DNA from 4 places in the Niveibacterium sp. genome. Region 2 is predicted to be linked to each of the others. Evidence: predicted binding sites of a transcription regulator. Region 2 holds the regulator's gene; each other region holds the start of a gene.
The links. Region 2 encodes FNR, which switches genes on or off when oxygen is low (the NO sensors DNR and NnrR bind a similar motif). Its sites were predicted from a motif close to TTGANCTAGNTCAA; they were not measured.

Region 1: the regulator FNR is predicted to act here: its motif matches at 1,675-1,688, upstream of ACE3P0_RS14350 (ribonucleoside triphosphate reductase).
Region 3: the regulator FNR is predicted to act here: its motif matches at 1,977-1,990, upstream of ACE3P0_RS09200 (hemerythrin domain-containing protein).
Region 4: the regulator FNR is predicted to act here: its motif matches at 2,256-2,269, upstream of feoB (ferrous iron transport protein B).

The regions. Positions count from the first base shown of each region.
Region 1 is NZ_JAYRDJ010000021.1:50,260-54,724, reverse strand. It holds gene ACE3P0_RS14360 (mechanosensitive ion channel family protein) at 1-95, shown strand, start outside; gene ACE3P0_RS14355 (AmpG family muropeptide MFS transporter) at 142-1,482, opposite strand; gene ACE3P0_RS14350 (ribonucleoside triphosphate reductase) at 1,787-3,829, shown strand; gene nrdD (anaerobic ribonucleoside-triphosphate reductase) at 3,867-4,058, shown strand; gene ACE3P0_RS14340 (anaerobic ribonucleoside-triphosphate reductase activating protein) at 4,127-4,465, shown strand, end outside.
Region 2 is NZ_JAYRDJ010000007.1:80,828-85,292, forward strand. It holds gene ACE3P0_RS07235 (universal stress protein) at 1-220, opposite strand, end outside; gene ACE3P0_RS07240 (PHA/PHB synthase family protein) at 368-2,116, shown strand; gene ACE3P0_RS07245 (SirB2 family protein) at 2,125-2,505, shown strand; gene fnr (fumarate/nitrate reduction transcriptional regulator Fnr) at 2,506-3,246, opposite strand; gene hemN (oxygen-independent coproporphyrinogen III oxidase) at 3,341-4,465, shown strand, end outside.
Region 3 is NZ_JAYRDJ010000010.1:99,933-104,397, forward strand. It holds gene oppB (oligopeptide ABC transporter permease OppB) at 1-161, opposite strand, end outside; gene ACE3P0_RS09195 (peptide ABC transporter substrate-binding protein) at 172-1,797, opposite strand; gene ACE3P0_RS09200 (hemerythrin domain-containing protein) at 2,081-2,485, shown strand; gene ACE3P0_RS09205 (hypothetical protein) at 2,504-2,698, opposite strand; gene ACE3P0_RS09210 (M1 family metallopeptidase) at 2,933-4,465, shown strand, end outside.
Region 4 is NZ_JAYRDJ010000011.1:42,143-46,607, reverse strand. It holds gene ACE3P0_RS09510 (FeoA family protein) at 1-138, opposite strand, end outside; gene feoB (ferrous iron transport protein B) at 145-2,148, opposite strand; gene ACE3P0_RS09500 (oxidoreductase) at 2,280-2,954, shown strand; gene ACE3P0_RS09495 (MBL fold metallo-hydrolase RNA specificity domain-containing protein) at 2,951-4,342, opposite strand.

The DNA of each region.
Region 1 (4,465 bases), on a different contig from region 2:
AAGTGTACTTCGACACCAACAAGGCGATCCGCGATACCTGCGGCGCCGCGGGCTACCCGGTGCCGGAACAGCACTTTCACGTTCGCCAGGGCTGATCGCGCCCTCGAAACAAAACGGCGGCCCGCGGGCCGCCGTTTTCAATCAAGCGCGGCCCGCTTCGGGCTGCGATTCCCGCCAAGGCGCGACTCGAAGCAGCAGCCACATGCCGGGCAGTGCCAACGCAAAGCACAAAGCGAAAAACCCGACCCAGCCGAGCTGCTCCACCAACACGCCGGCAAAGGCGTTGATCACCGTTCGCGGCACCGCCATCAGACTGGTGAACAGCGCGAACTGCGTTGCCGCGTAGGCGGGGTTGGTGGTGCGGGCGATGAACGCGACGAAGGCGGTGGTGCCCAAGCCAACGCCAAAGGCCTCGGCGCCGATCACCAGCCCCAGTTGCAGCACATGCACCCCCGCAGGGTGCTGCCACAGCATGGGCGACGAGAAATCCGGCTGCGACAGTAGCGCCGCAATGTCGCCCGGGCCCGGGCCAAGCCATGCGAGCCAGGCGAAACCGAGAATCGCAACCGCCTGCGCCACACCGAACACCCACAGCGCGCGGTTGATGCCAAGCCGGATCATCCATACGCCGCCGAGCAGCCCTCCCGCCACGCTGCACCACAGGCCCGCGTTCTTCGCGACGATGCCGATATCCGTCTTGGTGAAGCCCATCTCCAGATAGAACGGCGTCGCGAGCGCCGTGGCGAGTGAGTCGCCAAGCTTGTAGAAGAAGATGAAACCCAGCACCAGTACCGCGCTGCGCCAGCCATGCCGCTGCATGAAGTCATGGAAGGGTTCGACCACGGCGTCGCGCAAGGTCCGCGGGGCGGAGCGCGCCGCTGCCGGTTCGCTCACCACGAGCGAAAGCAATGCGCCGGGGATCAGGAAGGCGGCGGTGATCGCGAAGACCTCGAACCACGGCAGATGGTCGGCCAGGAACAGCGACAGCGAGCCAGGCACAAGGCCGGCGATCTTGTAGGCGTTGACGAACACCGCGTTGCCGAAGCCCAGTTCCGACTCGGCCAGCAGCTCGCGACGGTAGGCATCGATCGCGATGTCCTGCGTCGCGGACAGGAAGGCGACCAGCGCCGCCAACGCGACGACCGCCGTCAGATTCGCCACCGGATTGAGCGAACCTAGCGCCACGACTGCGCCGATCAAGGCGAGCTGCGACAGCAACATCCAGCCGCGTCGCCGGCCCAGACCCGGCACGCCGAAGCGGTCGGCGAATGGCGCCCAGAGGAATTTCCAGGTGTAGGGGAACTGAACCAGCGCAAAGGCGCCGATGGCCTTCAGCGAAAGCCCTTCTGTCTTCAGCCACGCGGGCACCAGATTGAAGAGCAGGAACAGCGGCAGACCGGAACTGAAGCCGAGCACGATGCAGATCAGCATCTTGCGGGTCAGCAGGGTCTTCCAGATCGACGGAGCGGGCGAGGTATCCATGAACGAATTAGAGCATGGCGCGCACGCGATGCTGGTGTGTGCAAGTGAATCGCGGCCAGGGTCGGGCAGCACCCGCGCGGGAGGGGCCTCTGCCCGCCTCAACGACCGCCGCAGATCACGGACGCCCCACCACCTCATGCGCACCGCATGCAACCGTATGACGTCGCCCCGCAAGCCGGGAAAACGCGCCGATTGACCGCCATCAAGTGCTGACGTCATTTCGGGCGACGACGGGTTTCCTCCTCGACGCATACGACCTATAGTGCGACACACCGCAAAACAACACTATAGGTAGTGCATCAACATGAGCACCCTGTTACCCGCATCGCAGCCGCTTCTCGGCGCATTGCCGGCGCAAGTCCTCAAGCGCGACGGGCGGACGCTACCCTTCGACGTCGCGAAAATCCGCAAAGCCATCGTTGCCGCCGGCGCCGCATCGGGCGAATTCGAGGCCGGCGAAGCAGCGCGGCTGACGGCCACCGTGGGCAAGGTGATCGCGCATCGCTTCCATGGTGAGACGCCGACGATCGAAGCGATCCAGGACATCGTCGAGCAGGTGCTGGTGGCGGCGGATTGGTTCGCCACGGCGCGCGCCTACATCGTCTACCGCGAGCAACGCGCCAAGCTGCGCACCGACCGCCGTGCAGTGGTGGACGCAATCGGTTCGATCAACGAATACCTGTCGCAAAGCGACTGGCGGGTGCGCGCCAACGCCAACCAGGGCTACTCGCTGGGCGGGCTGATCCTCAATGTCTCGGGCAAGGTGATCGCCAACTACTGGCTCAACCATGTCTATCCGCCCGAAGTCGGCGAAGCGCACAAGCAGGGCGATGTGCACATCCACGATCTGGACATGCTGGCCGGCTACTGCGCGGGCTGGTCGCTGCGCACGCTGCTGCAGGAAGGGCTCAACGGCGTGCCGGGCAAGGTCGAATCGACGCCGCCCAAACACCTGCGCAGCGCGGTGGGGCAGATCGTGAACTTCTTCGGCACGCTGCAGAACGAATGGGCCGGCGCGCAGGCCTTCAGTTCCTTCGACACCTACCTCGCCGCCTATGTGCGCCGCGACGCGCTGGGCTACGACGAAGTGCGCCAGTCGATGCAGGAGCTGGTCTATAACCTCAACGTGCCCTCGCGCTGGGGCACGCAGACGCCCTTCACGAACCTGACTTTCGATTGGGTCTGCCCGGACGACCTGAAGGAGCAGATTCCCTACATTGCCGGCGAGGAGATGCCCTTCGCCTACGGCGATCTGCAGGCCGAGATGGACCTGATCAACCGCGCCTTCATCGACGTGATGATGGAAGGCGACGCGAAGGGCCGCGCCTTCACCTTCCCGATACCGACCTACAACATCACGCCGGAATTCGACTGGGATCACGCCAACTGCGTGCCGCTGTTCGAGATGACGGCCAAATACGGCCTGCCCTATTTCCAGAACTTCGTGAACAGCGAGCTGAAGCCGAACATGGTGCGTTCGATGTGCTGCCGCCTGCAGCTCGATCTGCGCGAACTCCTGAAACGTGGCAACGGGCTTTTTGGCTCGGCCGAACAGACCGGCTCGCTCGGCGTAGTGACGATCAACTGCGCACGCTTGGGCTACCTGCACCGCGGCGACGAAGCGGCGCTTTTCGCACGCGTCGACGAATTGGTCGAACTCGCGCGCACCAGCCTCGAGATCAAGCGCAAGGTGATCCAGCGCCACATGGACGACGGCCTCTTCCCCTACACCCGCCGCTATCTGGGCACGCTGCGCAATCACTTCTCGACCATCGGCATCAATGGCGTGAACGAGATGATCCGCAACTTCAGCGACAACGCCGAGGACATCACCACGCCGGCGGGCGAAGCGCTGGCCTTGAAACTGCTCGACCACCTGCGCACACGCATGAGCCAGATCCAGGAAGAGACCGGGCACCTCTACAACCTGGAAGCGACGCCCGCCGAGGGCACGACCTACCGCTTCGCTAAGGAGGATCGCAAGCGCTGGCCCGAGATCCTGCAGGCCGGCACCGAGGACCACCCGTACTACACCAACTCGACGCAGCTGCCGGTCGGCTTTACCGGCGACCCCTTCGAAGCACTGGAGCGCCAGGAGGCGATGCAGTCGAAGTACACCGGCGGCACCGTGCTGCACCTGTATCTGGGCGAACGCATCGACTCCGCCGAGGCCTGCAAACAACTGGTGCGCCGCTCTCTCGAACGCTTCCGCGTGCCCTACATCACCATCTCGCCGACCTTCTCGATCTGCCCCAAGCACGGCTACATCGCCGGCGAACACAAGTTCTGCCCCAAGTGCGATGACGAGCTGCTGGCGAAGAAGCGCGTCGCGTCGGCGATGCACTGAAACACACCGTCTTGAGCCCACACCCGAGGAGCGACCGATGATTCATGAAACCCGTACCGAACGTTTTGCCAGCCACCCCGAACTCGATGACAGCGAGCGCCAGCCCTGTGAGATCTGGACACGCGTGATGGGCTATCACCGCCCGGTCGCGTCCTTCAACCGCGGCAAGCAGGGCGAGTTCTACGAGCGCCAGTACTTCCGCGAAACGGCCTGCTGCGGCAAGGTCTGAGCGATACGCCGATGCGGGCGGCCAACTAGACTCTGGCCCCCGCTCCGCGGCAGGCGCATCCGAAACCGATGACTTCGCACGACGACCTCCCCCGCCCGCCCTGGCAGCAAAGTATCCAGGTCGGCGGTTTCAATCCGTTTTCCACCGTCGATTGGCCCGGCAAGCTCGCGGCCGTGGTGTTCCTGCGCGGCTGCCCGTGGCGCTGCGGCTACTGTCACAACCCGGAACTACAGACGCGCACCGGCCCCGCGCCAATCGCGTGGGACGACGTTGAGGCCCAGCTCGTGCGTCGGCGCGGTTTCATCGACGGCGTGGTGTTCTCGGGCGGCGAACCCACCGCAGACCGTGCGCTGCCGGACGCCATTGCGCGGGTTCGGCAGCTCGGCCTCGCGGTGGGGCTGCACACC
Region 2 (4,465 bases):
CAAGAATCCGTTCAGCTTCCTTCTTTGTGGCGTCGACAAACTGGTCTGGCGTAACTGGCACCAGTAGCGCCCCTTCGCCGTAGAGCGGAATCGGATACTCCTGTTGGGCGAAGAAGAAGGTGATGCGCGCACCGGCCTCCTTGGCGAATTCGATCGCGCGTGAGACGGTACTGCTGGACAATTCCGACCCGTCCGTTGGAACAAGAATGTGTTTGAACATCTTCTGACCTCCGGCGATATACGGCAAATCGATCTTAGGCGGCGGCCATACGGAGGCGTTGACACCGGTCAATCGCGTGCTGCACCGCAATGTCCATTGCTTCCCCGCTGAGTAACATGAAATGGGGAGTTCAGGGCAGGAGGCATCATGGAATCGGGTGAAAACGCAGTCGTAGGCGGCGAAGGGCGTGCTGAAGAGCACAAGCTGTCGCTTGGCGTGGTGGGGCAACAGGTGGCTGCAAGCGTAGACCCCCTGGGCGTTGTTGCGCCAGTGGTGCATGCGCAAATCGCCTGGTGTCTGCATCCACTGGAGTTCGCCGAGCGCTGGAGCCGTTTTTCGGCGGACGCTTGGGCGCTGGCATGCAACAGTTTGTCGCGCGCCGCTGGCGCTCATGTTCCTGATGTGGTGCGTCCGCAAGCGGACGATACCCGGTTCTCCGATCCCGTTTGGTCGCAGAACGCTTCGTGGGCAGCGCTGAAGCAGTGGTATCTGCTGTCAACGCGGCATACGCAGGACATGCTGTATGCCACGCCGGGCTTGTCGGGCACCGAGCGACGCCGCGCTGCGTTCTGGTGGCGGCAGTGGCTGAACGCAGTTGCGCCGACCAATTTCTTGGCCCTGAATCCGGTTGCCCAGCGCGCCGCGGCCGCCAGCCAAGGTCAGACGCTGCGAGCAGGTTGGCAGAACTTTCTCGACGATCTGCGTGCCGGCGACATCCGCATGGCCGACCCGTCGGACTTCAAAGTCGGGCGCAATCTGGCAACGACGCCGGGTGAGGTGGTTGCTCGCACCCGTCTGGTTGAAGTGATCCACTACACGCCCACCGCCGATACTGTGCGCAGCATGCCGGTCGTGATCGTGACGCCTTGGATCAATAAGTTTTACATCCTTGATCTGACGCCTAAGAAGAGCTTGGTGCGCCATCTGCGTGACGCGGGCTTCGACGTCTACATCACCTCATGGAAGAACCCGGACGCTGCGCTGCGTGATGTCCGATTCGATGACTACCTGCAGGAAGGCGTCGCGGCTACGATCGAGACTGCCCGCGCACTGTCGGGTGCGGAGAAGGTGCACGCCGTCGGTTACTGCATCGGCGGCACCGCGCTATCGATGTACATGGCGTGGGCCAACCGCCATTACACGGCTGAAGCCATACCGGTTGCGCATTGGACACTGTTCACGACCCTGGTCGACTTTGCGAAGCCGGGTGATGTCGAGGTATTCATCGACGAGGGAAGCGTTCGCTATCTGACGCGGGCCATGGAGCAGCGGGGGTATCTCGACGGCCGCGACATGGCGGCCTCGTTCCGCCTGCTTCGGTCGAACCCGCTCATCTGGCAGTACGTGGTTCAGGGCTATCTGATGGGCGAGAAGCCGCCCTCGTTCGATGTGTTGTACTGGAACATGGATACCACGCGCATGCCCTATGCGATGCACGCCTGGTATCTGCGCGAGCTGTACCTGAGGAATCGCCTGATCGAGCCCGATGCGCTGACGGTTGCCGGTGAAGCGCTGGATCTTGGTCGGATCACGCAGCCGCTCTATGCCGTTGCCGCCGAAGATGACCACATCGCGCCCTGGCGGCAAGCTTTCCGGGTTGCCAACTTCGTGCGCGGGGACAAGCGTTTCGTGCTCTCGTCGAGCGGCCATATCCTCGGTATCGTTAACCCGCCGGTTCAGCCTCCGAAACGCGAGTACTGGATTGCGGCTGCGCACCGCACCGATAGCGCGCATGGTTGGAGGGGTCGTGCGGAGCACCGGGTCGGCAGCTGGTGGGATGATTGGTTCTGTTGGCTGGATGAGCGCTGCGGTGAACGTATCGCGCCGCCGCCAGTCAGCAATAATGACTTTCCTGCGCTGGCCGCGGCGCCCGGTGACTACGTCATGGAACGCTAGGGAGATCGATGGATTACCTGCTGCTCAAGCACCTTCATGTCAGCTTCGTTGTGCTTTCGGCAACGGGGTTCGTCGCGAGAGGTGTCGGTGTGTTGATGGGAGCAGGCTGGGTGCGTGGCCGGTGGGTGAGGGTGGTGCCGCACATCGTCGATACCGGTTTGCTGGGGTCCGCGGTTGCTCTTGCTTGGGCGCTTCGTGCTGCGCCGTTTCACGACGACTGGCTTACCGCAAAGGTGTTGGGCCTGCTCGCGTACATTGTGTTGGGCACATACGCGTTGAAACGCGGGCGCACTCGCCAAACAAAAGCGGCCGCGTTTGCGGCCGCTTTGCTGGTGCTGGGCTACATCGTGTCGGTCGCGCTGACAAAGCGGCCGAACCCCTGGGCGTGATCAGACGTTTGCGCGACCGATCAGACGGCGCAGACCATCGGCATCCAGAATCTGGATGTGCTTCTGGTGCACGCTGATAAGTCCGTCATCCTGAAACTTCGAGAAGGCCCGGCTGACCGTTTCCAGCTTCAGCCCGAGGTAGGAGCCGATCTCCTCGCGCGTCATGCGCAAATGGAACTCAGACGCTGAATAACCGCGCAAGCGCATGCGCTGCGACAGGTTGATCAGGAAGGCCGCAAGCCGCTCTTCCGCGCGCATTGAACCGAGCAGCATCATGATGCCCTGCTCGCGCACAATCTCGCGGCTCATGAACTTGTGGAACTGTCGCTGCAGCGGCTCGATCCGGCGCGAGAGTTCTTCGAGCCGCTCAAACGGGATCATGCAGACATCGGAATCCTCAAGCGCGACGGCATTGCACACATGCCGATCGCTCGAAATGCCGTCGAGCCCCAGGATCTCGCCGGCCATCTGGAAGCCGGTAACCTGATCCCGGCCGTCTTCGGTCAGGATGTCGGTCTTGAAGAAACCGGTGCGGATCGCATAGATCGCCTCGAAGGGTTCGCCAGCCCGGTACAGGTGCTGTTGCCGCTTGACCTTCTTGCGTGCCGTGATGAGGCCGTCGATCCTTTCGAGATCAACATCATCAAGACCAACGGGAAGACAAAGCTCCTTGAGGTTACATTGGGTGCACGCGGTGCGAAGATTGACGGCCGTCAGCGGAATCGTGGCGGGTTTTTCCAAGGCGGGTGCTCCAAGGGGGCTAGTTGATGGCAATCAAACGGCTCCGACCGAGTTCATGACACCTTCCGGCATCCACAGAGAGAAAAAATAAACAATGAATCAGAATGAGCAGACGCCGGTCTTCGACCGCGATCTCATCCAACGTTTTGACGTTTCCGGTCCGCGCTACACGTCGTATCCGACTGCGGACAGGTTCCACGAGGGCTTCGGGCGTAGCGACTACGCAAGACATCTTGGTCTGCGCGCGCAGGGCGGCCTGAAGAAACCCCTCTCATTATATTTCCACATTCCATTCTGCGATACGGTCTGCTTCTACTGCGCGTGCAACAAGATCGTCACGAAGGATCACAGCCGGGCCGAGCGCTACCTGCGCTATCTTGACAAAGAGATGGGCCTCGTCGCCGGACAGCTTGCCGGCTCGCACGAAGTTTCACAAATGCATTGGGGCGGCGGCACGCCAACATTCCTCTCGGACAGCGAGATCCGCGATTTGTTTCGCTCGATTCGTCGCCATTTCACGCTGATGCCGGGGGGTGAATATTCGATTGAGGTTGACCCGCGCCGTGTGTCGGCCGAGACGGTTGCGTTGCTTGGTGCGGAAGGCTTCAACCGCATGAGCGTTGGGGTGCAGGACTTCGATCCCGTGGTGCAGAAAGCTGTGAACCGCATCCAGTCTGTCGAGGAGACTGCGGCAGTCATCGCTGCGGCGCGGGCGAATGGCTTCCGCTCGGTGAGCATCGATCTGATCTACGGCTTGCCCTTCCAGAGCGTTGAGCGCGTCAGCCAGACCCTCGACCGTGTGCTCGAAATCGGGCCGGATCGGCTGGCGCTTTACAACTACGCCCATCTGCCGACGCGCTTCATGCCGCAGCGGCGGATTAACGCCGACGACTTGCCGAGTGCGGATCAGAAGCTTGAGATCCTTGGTATGGCGATCGCGAAGTTGACCCAGGCGGGCTACGTGTTCATCGGCATGGATCACTTCGCGAAGCCGGACGACGAGATGGCGGTGGCGCAACGCAACGGCCGGCTGTACCGCAATTTCCAAGGCTATTCGACACACTCGGACTGCGATCTGCTGGGGTTTGGCGTCTCGTCCATCGGCAAGGTGGGCCCGGCTTACGCACAGAGTGCGAAGACGCTTGAGGCTTACTACGAAACGCTCGATCGCGATGAACTGCCGATCGTGCGCGGCTACGAGATGACGTTCGACGACCAG
Region 3 (4,465 bases), on a different contig from region 2:
TACTTGGCCGCAACCGCGGCCATCACCTCCGGCGGCATCGCCGCTTCGGTGGAGAACGGCCCACCCGGCGCGAGCCGGATCAGGAAGAAGGTGACGGTCACCAGCACCAGCAGGGTCGGCAGCGCCTCAAGTACCAGGCGGCGGAAGATGAACTTGAGCATGGCGGCGGCGTCAGTGGGCGAGGATGTAGATGTCGCGGGTCAGGATGCGGCCCTCGGGGTCGCGCCCGTAGCCCTTGACCCACGGCTTGATCAGGCGGCGCACGCTGTAGTGGTAAACGTTGGCGAGCGGAAAGTCCTGCGCGAGGATGCGTTCGGCGTCCTGGTAGAGCCGTGCGCGGTCGCCGGCATCCGGGGTGACTTTGGCCTGCTCCATGATCGCGTCGTAGCGCGGATTGTTGTACTTGGAATCGTTGCTGCCGTGCTTGGAGTGGAACAGATCCAGCATCGTCGACGGTTCGTTGTAATCCGCAACCCAGGAGTAACGGCAGACCTCGAACTCGCCCCGTGCGCGCGAGTCGAGAAAGCTCTTCCATTCCTGGTTGACCAGCACGACTTCTACCGGCCCGATGCGTCGCCACATCCACGCAGCGGCGAGCGCGATCTTCTTGTGATTCTCGTTGGTGTTGTAGAGCAGTTCGAAGCGCAGCGGCCGGGTCTTCGTGAAGCCCGCCTCCGCCAGCAGCCGGCGGGCCTCATTCTCGCGTTGCGCCTGCGTCCAGCGCTGCCATTCATGTACGACCGGGACGTAGCCCGCGGCGTTCAGCGGTGTGAGGCTGTAAGCCGGCGTCTCGCCGGTGCCGACCAGTTTTTCCGCGATGACTTCGCGTTGCAGGGCGAGCGACAACGCCTTGCGCACCCGCACATCGTCGAAGGGTTTCTTGCGGAAGTTGAAGGCGTAGAAGTAGGTGCCCAGTTGTGGCCAGGTCACCAGTTGGTTCGGAATCTCGCGCCGGATCTGCTTGAGCTGCTCTGGTGGTACGCCGCCGTCAGCGGTCATGTCGAGCCCGTTGGCGCGGTAACGCTGATACTCGGCGGACTGATTGACGATCGGGAGGAAGGTGACCTTGTCGATCACCGTTTTCGCGTTGTTCCAGTACATCGGGTTGCGCACCATTACGATGCGCTCGTTGACCACCCGTTCGGCCAGCTTGTAGGCCCCGTTGGAGACCATCTTGCCGGGCTCGGTCCAGCGGTCGCCGTACTTCTCGATCACCTTGCGCGGCACCGGCATCAGGCTGCCATGCGCGAGCGTGGCGACGAGGTAGGCGACCGGTTGCTCCAGTGTGATGAGCAGATGGCGGTCGTCGAGCGCCTTCACGCCCAGTTCCGAGGGCGGCAGCTTGCCTTCGACGATTGCGGTGCCGTTCTTTACATTGCTGGCTTTCCCGAGATACCACGCGTATTGCGAGGCCGTCTTCGGATCGACCATGCGCTTGAATGCGTATTCGAAGTCGTGCGCCGTCACGGGGCTGCCGTCGGACCACCGCGCGTTGCTGCGCAGTGTGAATCGCCATGCGCGCCCACCTTCAAGGCTCTCCCACTTCTCGGCGACACCGGGCACCACGTTTCCGTTGATGTCCGGGCTGACCAGCCCCTCAAACATCTCAAGGGCCAGGCTCGATTCGGGGCGCCCTTCGGCTTTGTTCGGATCCAGCGTTGCGGGCTCGGTGCCATTGCCGCGCACGATCTCCTGAATCGGATGCAGTTGGGTGCCGGGCGGGACCTCGGCGGCGAATACGCCGGGCAGGCAGGCGACTGCGGCGGTGATCAATGCAAGCCGTTGGGGCATGCGCATCGTTTCGGGGCTCCTGAGTCTGGCGCGGCCCGGTATCGCGCCGCCCTGTCGGGCGGGGCTGCGGCGAGCATCCACCGGCGGGTGTCCGGGGGCTGCCGTACCGGGCAAAGCGGGCAAGGTTAGGCGTTCGGAATGGCTACTGCAAGCAACATGCCTGCCTTGGCGGCGATCGGGGCGCTTTGATCAACCTCAAGCCTTGGTGCAGAACTTTGCCGTTAAATGCGAATCTGCCAATTTCCCGTCCGTGCGGATGGGCTTTAGAACCGTTAGGCCAGACCCACACATGACACGCAGCCCTCGCCTGATCCACCTCTCTCACGAACACGCTTCGGCGCTCAAGCTTGCCCTCGCCGTGCGGGCGCTTACGCCGGACGACCCCACCTCCTTGCCGGCCGTCGCGCAACGCATCCGCGACACCTTCGAGCGCGAGCTGGTAGGGCATTTCGAGGAAGAGGAAAAACATGTGCTGCCGCGCCTTGAGGCAGCCGGGCGCGCGGATCTGGCTGAGCGTACCCGTCGCGATCACGATCGGCTGCGTGAGCTGGCCGCGGCGCTTGCGAACCCGTCGGTGGAAGGTGTGCGTGCCTTTGCGGCGGCGCTGACGGCGCACGTCGCGTTCGAAGAGAACATCGTGTGGGAGGCGCTGGAACCCGGCGCCGGCATGTCCTTCGACCCTGACGCGATCTAAGGCTTCGGCCGGGCCGGTTCAGGCCCGGTTCGTATCGCGCCAGTCCAGCAGTGAGAGGTTGCTGCGCACGGCGAACGACTCCATCACCTCGTGGTGATCGCAGCGCTGCTCGAACGGTGCCTCGATGCCCTTGCCATGCAACTCGCAATGCGAGCTCTCCGGCGCAAAGTGCCGGCAGCGTCCTGCGCAGGGGAGGGGGCGTGTTGCGGACATCCGGACCTCGGTTCATGGGGGTTGAGTCGGCATTGTCCGGATTTCGAACAAAATTGCTTGTCAAAGATTGCGTTTCACCGAATGTGACAAAGTTTGCGATGAAGTCTTGATCGCGGCGCACTCGCGAGCCGCAGTCTGTCCCCTCTGCCGCTTCCGCCGGAATGCGGCGCTTCAGGCCCTAAACTGTCGCCCTCGGCGCTTGGCCCTCTGCCAGCGCATCCGACGGAGACAACGATGTTCCTGCGCAGTCTTGGTGGCCTCATTGGCCTGAGCCTGACGCTGTGTTGCGGCACGGCATACGCCTTCAAGCTCGATCAGGTGCCCGGCGCGCTCTCGCGCAGCGTGGTGCCGATCGACTACCGGGTCGAGCTGGACGCCGATCCCTACGCCGATCAGTTCTCCGGGCGCCAGACCATCCGCTTTGAGCTGCGGCGAGCCACAAACGAGATCGTGCTGCACGCCGACGCGCTGACGGTGCGTGCCGACTCCCTGGATGGTGTTGCACTGACGATGCCGGTGGAGGCAGACGCGCAGGCGCAGACGATCACGATCCGCCTGCCACGCAAGTTGCAACCCGGCCGTCATACGATCGGGCTGAGCTGGCAGGGCGCGCTCGATGAAAATGGCGAAGGGCTCTATGTGGCGCGCTACCTCACGCCCGCCGGCAGCGAGAAGCGCATGCTGGTTACCGACATGGAGCCGATTGGCTCCCGGCGCATGATGCCGCTGTTCGACGAGCCGGCCTTCCGCGCCCGTTTCGACATCAGCGTGCGCACACCGGCCCGCTTCACCGTGCTTGGCAACATGCCGCAGGCGAGCGAACGCAGCCTGCCCGATGGCCGCAAGGAAGTGCGCTTCATGCCGACGCCGAAGATGGCGTCCTACCTCGTCGCGCTCGCCGTCGGCGAATTCGAGGCTGCACGCGCCACGCACGACGGCATCGAACTCGCGATCTGGACGACCGAGGGCCTCAGTCAGCACACCGGCTACGCCATGGCGGTTACCTGGCAGGTGCTCGACTATTACCACCAATGGTTCGGCATCCGTTACCCCTTGCCCAAGCTCGACCAGCTCGCTGTGCCAGGTAAGCGCGGCGCAATGGAAAACTGGGGCCTCATCACCTACGGCGAGCCGCTGCTGGTGCTCGATCCCGATCTAGCCGGCCACAGCCAGCGCGAAGGCAGCTTCACCACCATCGCGCACGAGATTGCGCATCAATGGTTCGGCAATCTGGTGACGATGGCGTGGTGGGACGACCTCTGGCTCAACGAAGCCTTCGCCGAGTGGATGGGCGTGAAGGCCGCGCGCGAACTCAACCCCGAATGGCGCGCCCTCGACTCCTTGGGCAAAGAGCGTGACAAGGCGATGCGGGACGACGCGCTGGCGACGGCCAAGCCGATCGCCCGCCCGGTCGCGAGTGATCGCGCCGCCTTCGATTCCTTCGACGCGACCACCTACAACAAGGGCCACATGGTGATCGGCCTGCTTGAGCAATACCTCGGCGAACAGGGCTTGCGCGACGGCATCCGCAGTCACCTCACCAAACACGCCTACAGCAACGCCACGGGCGCCGATCTGTGGGACGCACTGGCCAAGCGCAGCGGCAAACCGGTCGCTGCGTTTGCACAGGCTTGGACGACACGGCCCGGGCACCCGACGGTGTTTGCCGAACGCAGCTGTGAGGCGGGGCAGGAAAAGATCAGCCTGCGCCAGCAACGCTATGGCTTTGGTTCGGTCGCCGCGGCCGATGAGCAGTGGCCGCTGCCC
Region 4 (4,465 bases), on a different contig from region 2:
GCTGAGCGCCTGCCCGACAGCGATGCCGTAGGCGAGGAACTGGTCCTGCAAGAGGGTGTCGAGCGTGGCATCGAAGCCGCGGAAACGGACGGTCGCACCAGGGGTGGCGTCGGCGAGACGCATTTCGTTGGGGCTCATCGCGGCTTACCAGAAGTGCTTCAGGATTAAGTGGAAGATGCCGCCGACCAGGAAGGCGGTCGGCATGATCAGGCCCAACATCGCAGCGGCGATCTTGCCGCCCTGCTCCTTGATCACGATCATCACGCTGGCGATGCACGGCACGAACAGCGTGATCGTGATCATGCCAACCACCGTCTGCAATGGCGTCATCTGATGGCCCAGCGCGAACAGGCCGGTCGCGCCGAAATCGCGGCGCAGGAAGCCCATCACGAACGCGGCACTGGCCTCCTTAGGCAGCCCAAGCCAGCCCGTTACCAACGGCTCTCCCTTCTCGATGATCCACGGCAAGGCGCCAACGCGGTCCAGCACGAACATCAGCAACGTGCCGAACAGGAACAGCGGAATCACTTCAACGAGGTACCACTTCAGGCGGCCTGCCGTTTTCTTCATCACGTTGCCCATCACCGGCATGCGCATCGGCGGCATTTCGGTCACCAGCGGAATGCGGCGCCCCGGGATCAGCTTGGCCGCCAGCCAACCGGAAGCGAGCAGGATCAGCAAGACCGAGCTCAGCCAGACCAGCGTGGCGGAGAACGAGATGCCGGACAGCATGCCCATCACCACACCCAGCTGGGCCGAGCACGGAATCGCCAGCGCAAGCAGGAAGGTGGAGATCACCCGCTCACGCTTCGTGTGCAGGATGCGCGTCGTGAGTGTCGCCATCGTCACGCAGCCAAGGCCCAGCACCATCGGCAACACGGCGCGACCGTTGAGGCCGATCAGCGAGAACGCCCGGTTCGCCAGCACCGACAACCGCGAGAAGTAGCCCGAATCCTCCAGCACGCCGAAGGCCAGGAAGAAGGTCGTCACGATCGGCAGGATCAGTGCGAGCGCGTAAGTCATGCCCATGGTCCACAGCCCGTACTGCCCGACCATCAGGTCGGCGACCCACTGCCACGGCACATGCGCCCGCACGACCCCCTCCACCGCGGGGTTCAGTATTTCGCCGAACAAATTCTCTTCGGTCAGCCCGACGAGAAAGCTCGCGCCGAACACGCCGACAAATTCGTACACCGCGAACAGCACCAGCAACAGAATAGGCAGGCCCCAGATGCGGTGCACCGCAAGCCGGCCAAGCCGCGTCGACAACAACTTCGCTTTCGGCACTTCCTTGCGCAGGTAAGCGCCGGCAAGGCGATCCGCCTCGGTCGCGCGGGCTTGTGCGAGCGCCGTCGACAGAGGTTCGGCGCTGGCGGCTTCGGCTGCCTCGCGCAACGCGACGAGTTGTTGCGCCTCGGCCCCCATATGCGCCGCAAGCCAGCGCTCGACTTCGGCATCCCGACCGAGAAACAGCACAGCCAGACCACGCGCCGCCAGCGGGGCCTTCGGCACCCGTGCGGCAATCCAGTCCGCCGCCTGCACGACAACCGCCTCAACGGCCGCCGGGTAGTGGAAGCGGTGTGCCGGGCCGCGGCTGGCGTAGGCATGCTTGAGCGCTTCGGGCAAGCGCTGGAGGCCCTCGCCACTGGTGGCAACCGTTTCGATGACCGGCGCACCGATGGCCTTCGACAAGCCCTGCAGATCGACGCCAACGCCGCGCGCGCGCGCTTCGTCCGCCATGTTCAGGGCCAGCACCCAGGGTAGTCCGAGGTCGGCGAAGACCAGCGACAGCGCCAGCGTGCGGCGCAGGTTCTTCGCATCACCGACCTGAACCAGGGCGCGCAGGTTTTCGTGCAGCAGCGCGCGCATCGTTGCGTGTTCGTCGTCCGAGCGGGCGGGCAGCGCCAGCACGCCGGGGGTGTCCAGCACTTCGGCACCGCGCTCGAAGCGGGCCGAGGCGCGCGATACGTCGACCGTCGTGCCCGGGTAGTTCGATACATTCACATAGGTGCCGGTCAGGCGATGGAACACCACCGATTTGCCGACGTTCGGGTTTCCGACGAGGGCGAACACCCCCGGCGCGGAGCCGTCTGCCGCAACGCCGGCCTGGCGGTCCAGCGTCGCTGTGTCGTTGGTGCAATGTGTCATGTACGCTACCTGCAGAATCGGGTGGATCAGCCGTGGCAGCGTTCTTCGGAAAAGAACGCCAACGCGAATCGTTATCAATTATATATCTCCTGCACCCCGCTGCAGGATTGTTTTGTATCAAGCCCTTGCCAATGCCAACCTCGCTCCCACGGACAGCCCTGATCGCCGGCGCATCCGGCCTTGTCGGCCGCGAACTGCTGGCGATGCTGCTTGCATCGCCCGAATACGGCCGTGTCATCGCACTGGTGCGGCGCCCGAGCGGATTGCAGCACCCAAAGCTAGACGAACGGATGGTCGATTTCGCCGCGCTGCCCGTTGCGGATCCGACGCTCGCCGCGGACGATTTCTTCTGTTGCCTGGGTACAACGATCCGGGTGGCTGGCACGCAAGAAGCGTTCCGCATCGTGGATCACAACTATCCGCTGGCGCTTGGGCAACTCGCAAAAAGCGCAGGCGCCCGGCGCTTCCTGCTGATTTCGGCACTCGGCGCGGATGCAGACTCGACGGTGTTCTACAACCGGGTCAAGGGCGAGACGGAGCGCGATCTGGCTGCGCTGGGCTTGCCGGCGCTGTGGTGCCTGCGGCCGTCGCTGCTTGACGGCCAACGCCAGGAATCACGACCCGGCGAACGCATTGCACTGGCGATCGGGCGCCTGATCGCGCCCTTGATGGGCGGCCCCTTGCGGCGCTACCGCCCGGTCGGCGCGAAAACCGTCGCGCGCGCGATGCTGCGTTGCGCACTGGGCGACGGCGGCCCGCCGGGCGCGGTCGAATCGGAAGAGATCGCGCGCCGCGGTTCCGCCTAATCGAGCGTCAGCACCGCGCCGGGCACCGGCGTTTCCGCCGTGATGCCGAAGCGCGCATGCACGCCCGCGGAGAGCCCGGCACGCGCAGGGTCTTCTCCGTGCGTCAGCACCACGCGCGGATGCGCGGACGCCAGCGGCGCAAGCCAATCAAGCAGCCCTTCGCGGTCCGCATGTGCGGAGAAACCTTCCAGTTGCACGACTTCGGCGCGCACCGCGATCGTCTCGCCGAAAATCTCGACCTCGCGCGCGCCTTCGGCCAGTTGCCGCCCTAGCGTACCCGGGGCCATGTAGCCGGGCAGGATCACCAGCACGTCTTCGCGCCACAAGTTGTGGCGCAGGTGATGCAGCACGCGGCCGCCTTCACACATGCCAGCTGCGCTCATGATCATGCAGAACTCGCCGCTGACGTTCAGCAAGCGCGACTCTGCCGACGACTCGACGACCCGCAGCGTATCCGGCAACTGCCCACGTCGGCCGAGTCGCTTGGCCTCCTGATCATGCAGTTCGCCATGGCGCGCGTAGATCGCGCCGGCGCGCGTGGCCATCGGGCTGTCGAGAAACACCGGGAACGCAGGCACGATGCCATCGCGGAATGCGTGTGCCAGTTCATACAGCAGCACCTGGGTGCGGCCGACGGCGAAGGCCGGCACGATCATGCGGCGGCGCTCGGCCACGGCGCGGCGCAGCAAGGCATGGAAGCTTGCCAGCGTGTCGGCACGCGGCGGCCGGCTGCGGTCGCCGTAAGTGGATTCGAGAAACACCACATCGGCCCGCGGCGGCGTTTCCGGATCGCGCAGGATCGGCGCGTCGCGGGTGCCGAGGTCGCCGGAGAACACCACCGTCAGGGGCTCCGCCCCCTGGCGCGCAATCTGCATCTCGACGCTGGAGGAGCCGAGGATGTGGCCGGCATCGAAAAAGCGGATCGCAATACCTGGCGCGATTTCACGCTGCTCACCGTAGGGCAATGCCACGAAGCGGCGCACGAGGCTCTCGACATCATCCACCGTGTAGAGTGGGCTTTGCTCACGCCGCCCCGCCCGCCGCAACTTGCGATTGGCGCGACTGGTGTCTTCCTCCGCAATCTTGGCCGAATCGAGCAGCAGCACCTCGGCCAGTTCAAGCGTTGCAGGCGTGCCGTAGATCGGCGCGCGCGAGCCATGTGCGGCGAGCAAGGGCAAGCGGCCGGAATGGTCAACATGGGCATGCGTCAGCACACCGGCCACCAAACGCTTGGGCTCGACCGGCTCGATTACGCGGTTGCGGCCCTCGATATCGCGCCCACCCTGGAACATGCCGAAATCGACCAGCACCCGCGCCTGTTCGGTCTCAAGCCAGTAGCCCGAACCCGTCACCTCGCCGACCGCACCGCAAAACCGTACGCTGACCATCGCACTGCCCCCCGGCTCGTGCCCCAGCTCCAGCGCTGGGCGCCTGCAAGGCGGATTGTCCGCCCGCAACGGGTACGACTCAAGCGGACTGCAGCAAGCGCCCCACGCTGCCGAAACGCCGGC